2 regions of the Pseudoalteromonas sp. SR45-6 genome follow, and region 2 is predicted to be linked to the other one. Evidence: predicted binding sites of a transcription regulator. Region 2 holds the regulator's gene; the other holds the start of a gene.
The links. Region 2 encodes sigma-54, which starts transcription at its own class of promoters, with help from an activator protein. Its sites were predicted from a motif close to GTTGGCACGNNNNTNGNNT; they were not measured.

Region 1 (3,423 bases), on a different contig from region 2:
TTCCCTGTTGCGCGTTTTAACGCTACATTGCTTGCACAGCTTAAACAAACTATTGGTTCATCAATGATCATCGAAGGCGACTTACTGATCATCAAACATATGTATATTGAGCGACGCATGACGCCACTGAATTTATATTTAGAAAAAGCTAATACTGAAGATGCCGCTGTTGCCATTGCAGAATATGGCCAAGCACTCAAGGAAATGATCGCCGTTAATATTTTCCCAGGCGATATGTTGCTTAAAAACTTTGGTGTCAGTAAACACAAACGCATTATTTTTTATGATTATGATGAAGTGCAATATTTAACAGACATGAACTTTAGAGCACTGCCTAAAGCCAAAAGTTATGATGACTACTTAACCAATGAGCAAAGTTACTCTGTGGCACCACAAGATGTATTTCCAGAGCAGTTATGCACTTTTGTAATGCCGAACCCGCAATACAAAGCAGTTTTCAGCCAAACACATCCAGAACTATTAGACGTCGCATTTTGGCAGCAAGCGCAACGAAATATAAAAGCAGGGGTCGTTAGCCATATCTACCCTTATCCAGCAGCGCAGCGTTTTATCCATCAATGGTAGACGAAAGGACACACAATGAATATCAGTAAAATAGATTTAAACTTACTCGTTTATCTCGACACATTATTACGCGAATGTAATGTTACTCGCGCCGCAAACCAGCTTAGCATTACACAGCCGGCAATGAGTAATGGTTTAAAACGTTTACGTAACCTGTTTAACGATCCGATCTTAGTACGCACCAGTGATGGTATGGTGCCCACTGAACGAGCTATTGAATTGCAGCCGGTGATCCGTGGCATCTTAATGACATTAGAAGAAACGCTTGCACCAAACCGTGAATTTGAGGCCAGCCAAAGCAAACGGGTATTTAGGATTATGGCCAGTGACTATGCTGCCAGCACCTTAGCACCTAAGCTACTGAGTAAATTACACGATGAAGCGCCGGATACCACACTCGATATTCTCACTCCAAGTGATGTTACTTTTCATGATGTAGAAAACGGTAAAGTTGATATGGCAATAAATCGTTTCGAAAACCTACCGCAGTCGTTTCATCACAAACGTATTTGGAAAGATAGCTTTTGTTGTTTAGTAAAAGCTGACAACCCGATCATTGAAAATTTTAGCCTCGATAGTTATTTAAAAGCTCGGCATATTTGGGTAAGTAAAACAGGTTTTGGTGTCGGGGTTGGTATGGATCCTAAAGACGTACAAAAACTTGGCTGGGTTGATGAAGCGCTCGCCCACTTTGGTAAACACCGAAATATTGCCACATTCACCCGTAATTACCACGTTGCAATACATCTAGCGAAAGAGAAGAACCTGATTGCGACACTCCCTTCAAAAGCCGCTAATATTTATTTAGATGATCCTGGTTTGCAAATTCTGGAGCCTCCCTTCCCTATACCACCATTTGAGTTAGATATGATTTGGAGCCCATTACTTCACAGAGATGCCAGTCATATTTGGTTACGCCAAAAAGTAGCCGAAGTTGCAGATGAATTAAAGTAACGCTCTTACAAAAGCCCTGTAAAATTTGCTTACTGGTATTTTCAAGTAAGCAAACATCAATTTAAAAGTATTAATAATCATGATGTTAAAATAATTTAAAAATGGAATGGCAATTGCTTTAAGTTACTTGAACTTTAATATTCATTTAACTTAAAGAGGTCAATATTATGAATGCCCAGCAAGGAAACGAAGTAAATCATATCACTGACATTATCCAAGTAATGAACAGCGGCATCGACTTTTATGAAAAGGCGCAGGAAAAAGTACAAGATCCAGCCATTGGTGCGCTATTTCAGCGTATGATAGACGCACGTAAAGTCAGCGTTGAAAACTTACAGCCTTACGCTATTAATCAGCAAGGTGAACGAGAAGATGGTTCGTCTTTTGCTGTTGAAGCTCGCCGAGCATATACCGCACTGATCACAAAATTTAGTGCCAACAACGACCAAATTTATGTCAAAGAGCTTGAAGAAGTGGAAGATAAAACACTTGAAGAAATTAAAGCTGCCATGAAAAAACCACAACCGCACGATTGTGAAGCCGCCCTCGCTAAAGTATTACTGACCATGCAAAGCTGTCATACGGAGATGAGCCGTATGCAGAAGCATTAACCACAATGCTTAAATGAAAGCCCAGCCACGCGCTGGGCTTTTTTATGCTCATAATTATAGTTAAATGATTTTTATAACAAAATAATGCAAATAATTAATAAAAATAGCATATTTATTTAACCACAGCATGATTTTAATCGTCTAGGCTTATTAATAGGTACCTACTATCCCGCTGTGGCGCCGCAGCATTTTATCAAAAATAACAAGGTTCCATTATGAGAAATAAACAACATGTAAACCCACAAAACGCTGACGTTGATATGACGCCGATGCTTGATATTGTATTTATACTTTTAATATTTTTTATTGTTACAACTTCATTTGTAAAACCTGTGGCAATAGAGCTGCAACGGCCTGTAGATAAACCCAGTATTGATAAACAAACTAAAAGTGCTCATTTTAGTATTGACCAAAGCAATGCGGTGTATTTTGCGGGGCGATTAATTGACTTAAACCAAGTTGCCACTAACCTTGCGATGTTTGCTGCGAAGTATAATATCGCCACAGTACAAATAGCCGCTGACGAAAACAGTACGCATCAAACTTTAATGACAGTAATGAATAATATCAAAGAGTATGATAACTACCCCATTGCACTCACATCACACTAAAAGCAAAAAAAGGGCCAGACGGCCCTTCAAAACTAAATAACGTAGGAGAAGTTATTTTTAGAATCGGTATTCAGCACCTACATAGTAGTAAGCACCGTTAAAACCAAATGGTGCTGAACGGCGTGAGTACTCAAATACACCGGTTGAACTGATAATAGTATTACCAGAAGCATCAACAATTGTGCCTGAGCGAGAATTACCTATGGTATTTTTATCAGGGTAAACGTCAAATAAATTGTTTGCACCAATATTTAGTGACAAGTTGTCTGTGACAAAATAATTTACTTTTATATCGGTAAGAATTTCAGCGCCGTAAGTCTGGCGACCGCCATCTTCAACCGTGTATTCGCCATAACGATTGAGCGATAAGTTTACCGTCCAATCTTCAAGGCGATATAATGCACTTAAGTTTACTCTGTCTTGTGGTTGCCATTCTTCGATGATTGAGGTTTCTTGCGAAGAAAATACATCTTCGACAGGGATCGTTTCCAAACCACTGCCCGCAGGAGTAAATAAATCAACCACATCGGTTTCAGTAAAGTTAGCCGCTAATGTAAAATCTAGGGTACCGCCTAAGCCTTCCGTGTTCCATGTCGCAACAAAATCCACACCTTGCGTTTCGGTATCTGCACCATTTAAGAAAAACTGCCCTGCACCTGCGC
Region 2 (3,423 bases):
GTATTTTTGAAAAAAATGTTGAAATCATTCATGGTAACCGCCGTATCAAAGCGGATCGACTTGAAGTCCATAAGCGCGAAGATTTAGGCGATAACAAACAACTACTTGTCGCAACTGGCAGTCCGGCTTACTTTGAAGAAAAACAAACTGATGGCACAGTAATGAGTGCCAGTGCTGATGAAGTCCGTTACGATGTCGCTAAGCGCTATTTAACCTTGGTTGGCAATGCACAAGTCACTCAGGCAGGTCAAAAAATCAATGCCAGAAGCATTACCTATGATATGGACCAGCAACTGATCAGTGCTGAAAAAGGCGCAAGCTCAAGCGATCGTGTGCACACCATTTTGGTACCAGTAGACAGTAAAAAAGACGAATCTAAAGGGCAGCCATGAGTACATTAAAAGCTGAATTTCTAGCAAAAAGCTATAAAGGTCGCCAAGTTGTAAAAAGCGTGGGTTTAGAAGTTAGCGCAGGCAGCATTGTTGGCTTATTGGGTCCTAATGGCGCTGGTAAAACCACCACCTTTTATATGATTGTGGGTTTAGTTCCAAGCGACAAAGGTAAAATCAGTATTGATGATAATGACATCACCTTACTGCCAATGCACAGTCGCGCACGGTTAGGGATTGGCTACCTGCCACAAGAATCATCCATCTTCCGTAAATTAACTGTTTATCAAAACCTGATGGCTATTTTAGAAACTCGTAAAGAGCTGAATAAACAAGCCAGAGAAGAAGCGCTCGACAGCTTACTTGATGAGTTTAGCATTCAACATATCCGCGACAGCCAAGGTATGGCATTATCTGGCGGTGAACGTCGTCGAGTTGAAATTGCACGCGCTTTAGCCGCAAACCCAAAATTTATCTTACTTGATGAGCCTTTTGCTGGCGTTGATCCTATTTCAGTGTTAGATATAAAGAAGATTATTGAACACCTTAAAAACCGTGGTATTGGCGTGCTTATTACCGACCACAATGTACGAGAAACCCTTGATGTTTGTGAAAAAGCCTACATAGTTTCTCATGGGGAGTTAATTGCATCAGGTACCCCTGAGCATGTACTCGCCGACCAAACAGTCCGCGATGTTTACCTGGGCGAGCAATTTAGGCTATAAAGCCACGCTCGGCTAAGTATCTGCTAGACTTAACGATGATAACAATAAAAGGATTGTTAGAGATACATGAGGCAATCACTCCAGCTGCGCATGGGCCAGCAACTTACAATGACACCACAGCTGCAACAAGCAATTCGCTTATTGCAACTCAGTACATTGGATCTCCAGCAAGAAATTCAAGAAGCGCTCGACAGCAATCCATTGTTAGAGCTAGAAGAACATGAATATTCAGACGACACGGCTGGTAAAAACGAACAAAAACAAGATAACGATGACTTAACCGTTAGCGCATCAGCAGACGACAAGCCAAGCGAATATGAACAAGAAAGTAGCGAAGCATTAAGTAAAGAGACCTTAAGTGACGAAATGGCTATGGACGTCACCTGGGACGAATACATGAGTGCTGCGCCAAATACGTCATCTGGGCCAATGCCTGAAGATGAGTCAATTTATCAAGGTGCCTCAACTGAAACCTTGCACGAATATCTAATGTGGCAATTACAACTCACACCTTTTAGTCCAACCGATGAAGCCATTGCCATTGCGATTGTTGAAGCCGTTGACGATTCAGGTATTTTAACCTTGAGCTGCGAAGACATTGCAGAGAGCTTAAATCAAGGTAATAACGAAGAAGAAATCGAACTCGACGAAGTGCAAGCAGTGTTAAAACGCATTCAGTTGTTTGACCCTGTTGGTATTGCTGCGCGCAGCCTACAAGAATGTTTATGTATTCAATTAAATCAATTTGATCCTGCAACTCCTTGGATTAGCGAGACAAAAATGATTTTAACTGATCATATCGATTTATTAGCTAGTCGTGACTATCGCACTTTGATGAAAAAGACTAAGCTTAAAGAAGATGAACTAAAAGAAGTAATGACACTGATCCACAGCCTTAACCCAAAGCCTGCGGATACCATAGTACGCGAAGAATCAGAGTATGTTATTCCTGACGTTTCGGTGAAAAAAATTAAAGGTCGCTGGGTGGTTGAACTCAATCCAGACAGCATGCCAAAAATTAGAGTGAACAGCCAATATGCGGCGATGTCACGCTCTGTAAAATCAAGCACTGACAGCCAATTTATACGCTCGCATTTGCAAGAAGCTAAATGGTTTATTAAAAGCCTAGAAAGTCGTAACGAGACGTTACTCAAAGTAACCAACTGCATTGTTAAACAGCAGCAAGGATTCTTTGAGCATGGCCCTGAGGCCATGCGCCCTATGGTACTAAACGACGTTGCCGAAATGGTTGAGATGCACGAATCAACAATTTCTCGTGTAACCACCCAAAAATACATGCATACCCCTCGTGGTATATTTGAGTTAAAATATTTTTTCTCGAGCCATGTAAGTACTGAGAACGGCGGCGAATGCTCATCGACAGCCATTCGAGCATTGATCAGAAAATTGATCAGTGCAGAAAACTCAGCGAAACCATTGAGTGATAGTAAAATTGCAGATATATTGGCAGAGCAAGGTATCAAAGTAGCTAGACGGACTATTGCAAAATACCGCGAGTCACTGGCTATTCCACCGTCAAATCAACGTAAAAGTTTGATTTAAGGCGTAAAATCACAAGAGGAAAATGCTTATGCAACTAAATTTAACTGGTCGTCATGTAGAAATTACTGATTCATTAAGAGACTATGTAAACAATAAGTTTGCCAAGCTTGAAAGGCATTTTGATCATATCAATAATGTCCATGTCATTCTTGATGTAGAAAAGCTAAGCCAAAAAGCAGAAGCCACATTACATGTCAGTGGCGCTGAATTATTTGCCTCAACTGAGCACCAAGACATGTATGCAGCCATTGACGGACTAATCGACAAACTTGACCGTCAGGTAATTAAACACAAAGAGAAGCACGCTCGACACTAACACTATGAAATTAAGCTCACTTATTTGCCAGGACTGCAGTAAAGCTGCGGTCCTTTTTAATAGCAAAAAACGGATCATTGAATTTATCAGCCAATTGGCTCATGAACAACTTCCTCAGCTATCACAACAAGAAATCCTCAACGCACTACTGTCGAGAGAAAAACTAGGTAGTACGGGTATTGGTCGTGGTATTGCTATTCCTCATGGCCGTATGAGTGGTGTTGAAAACCCGCTAGCAATAATTATAGTGAGTGAATCACCGATTGATTTTGATGCGATAGATAATCGCCCAGTTGATATATTTGTAGCTCTCATCGTGCCAGATGGTGATAGCCAACTTCATTTGAAGACGTTAGCCACAATTGCTGATAAACTCAACGACAAAGATTTTTGTAAACAACTACGTAGCGCAAAAACAGACCAAGATTTG

Region 1: H5158_RS13475 (PA2169 family four-helix-bundle protein) is a predicted target of sigma-54. The motif match lies at 1,640-1,658, and genes of this name have one in related genera.

Annotation. Positions count from the first base shown of each region.
Region 1 is NZ_JACJDM010000030.1:8,925-12,347, forward strand. It holds gene aceK (bifunctional isocitrate dehydrogenase kinase/phosphatase) at 1-585, shown strand, start outside; gene H5158_RS13470 (LysR family transcriptional regulator) at 601-1,539, shown strand; gene H5158_RS13475 (PA2169 family four-helix-bundle protein) at 1,707-2,150, shown strand; gene H5158_RS13480 (biopolymer transporter ExbD) at 2,366-2,761, shown strand; gene H5158_RS13485 (TonB-dependent receptor plug domain-containing protein) at 2,819-3,423, opposite strand, start outside.
Region 2 is NZ_JACJDM010000049.1:12,742-16,164, forward strand. It holds gene lptA (lipopolysaccharide transport periplasmic protein LptA) at 1-392, shown strand, start outside; gene lptB (LPS export ABC transporter ATP-binding protein) at 389-1,114, shown strand; gene H5158_RS17660 (RNA polymerase factor sigma-54) at 1,181-2,677, shown strand; gene hpf (ribosome hibernation promoting factor) at 2,706-2,993, shown strand; gene ptsN (PTS IIA-like nitrogen regulatory protein PtsN) at 2,998-3,423, shown strand, end outside.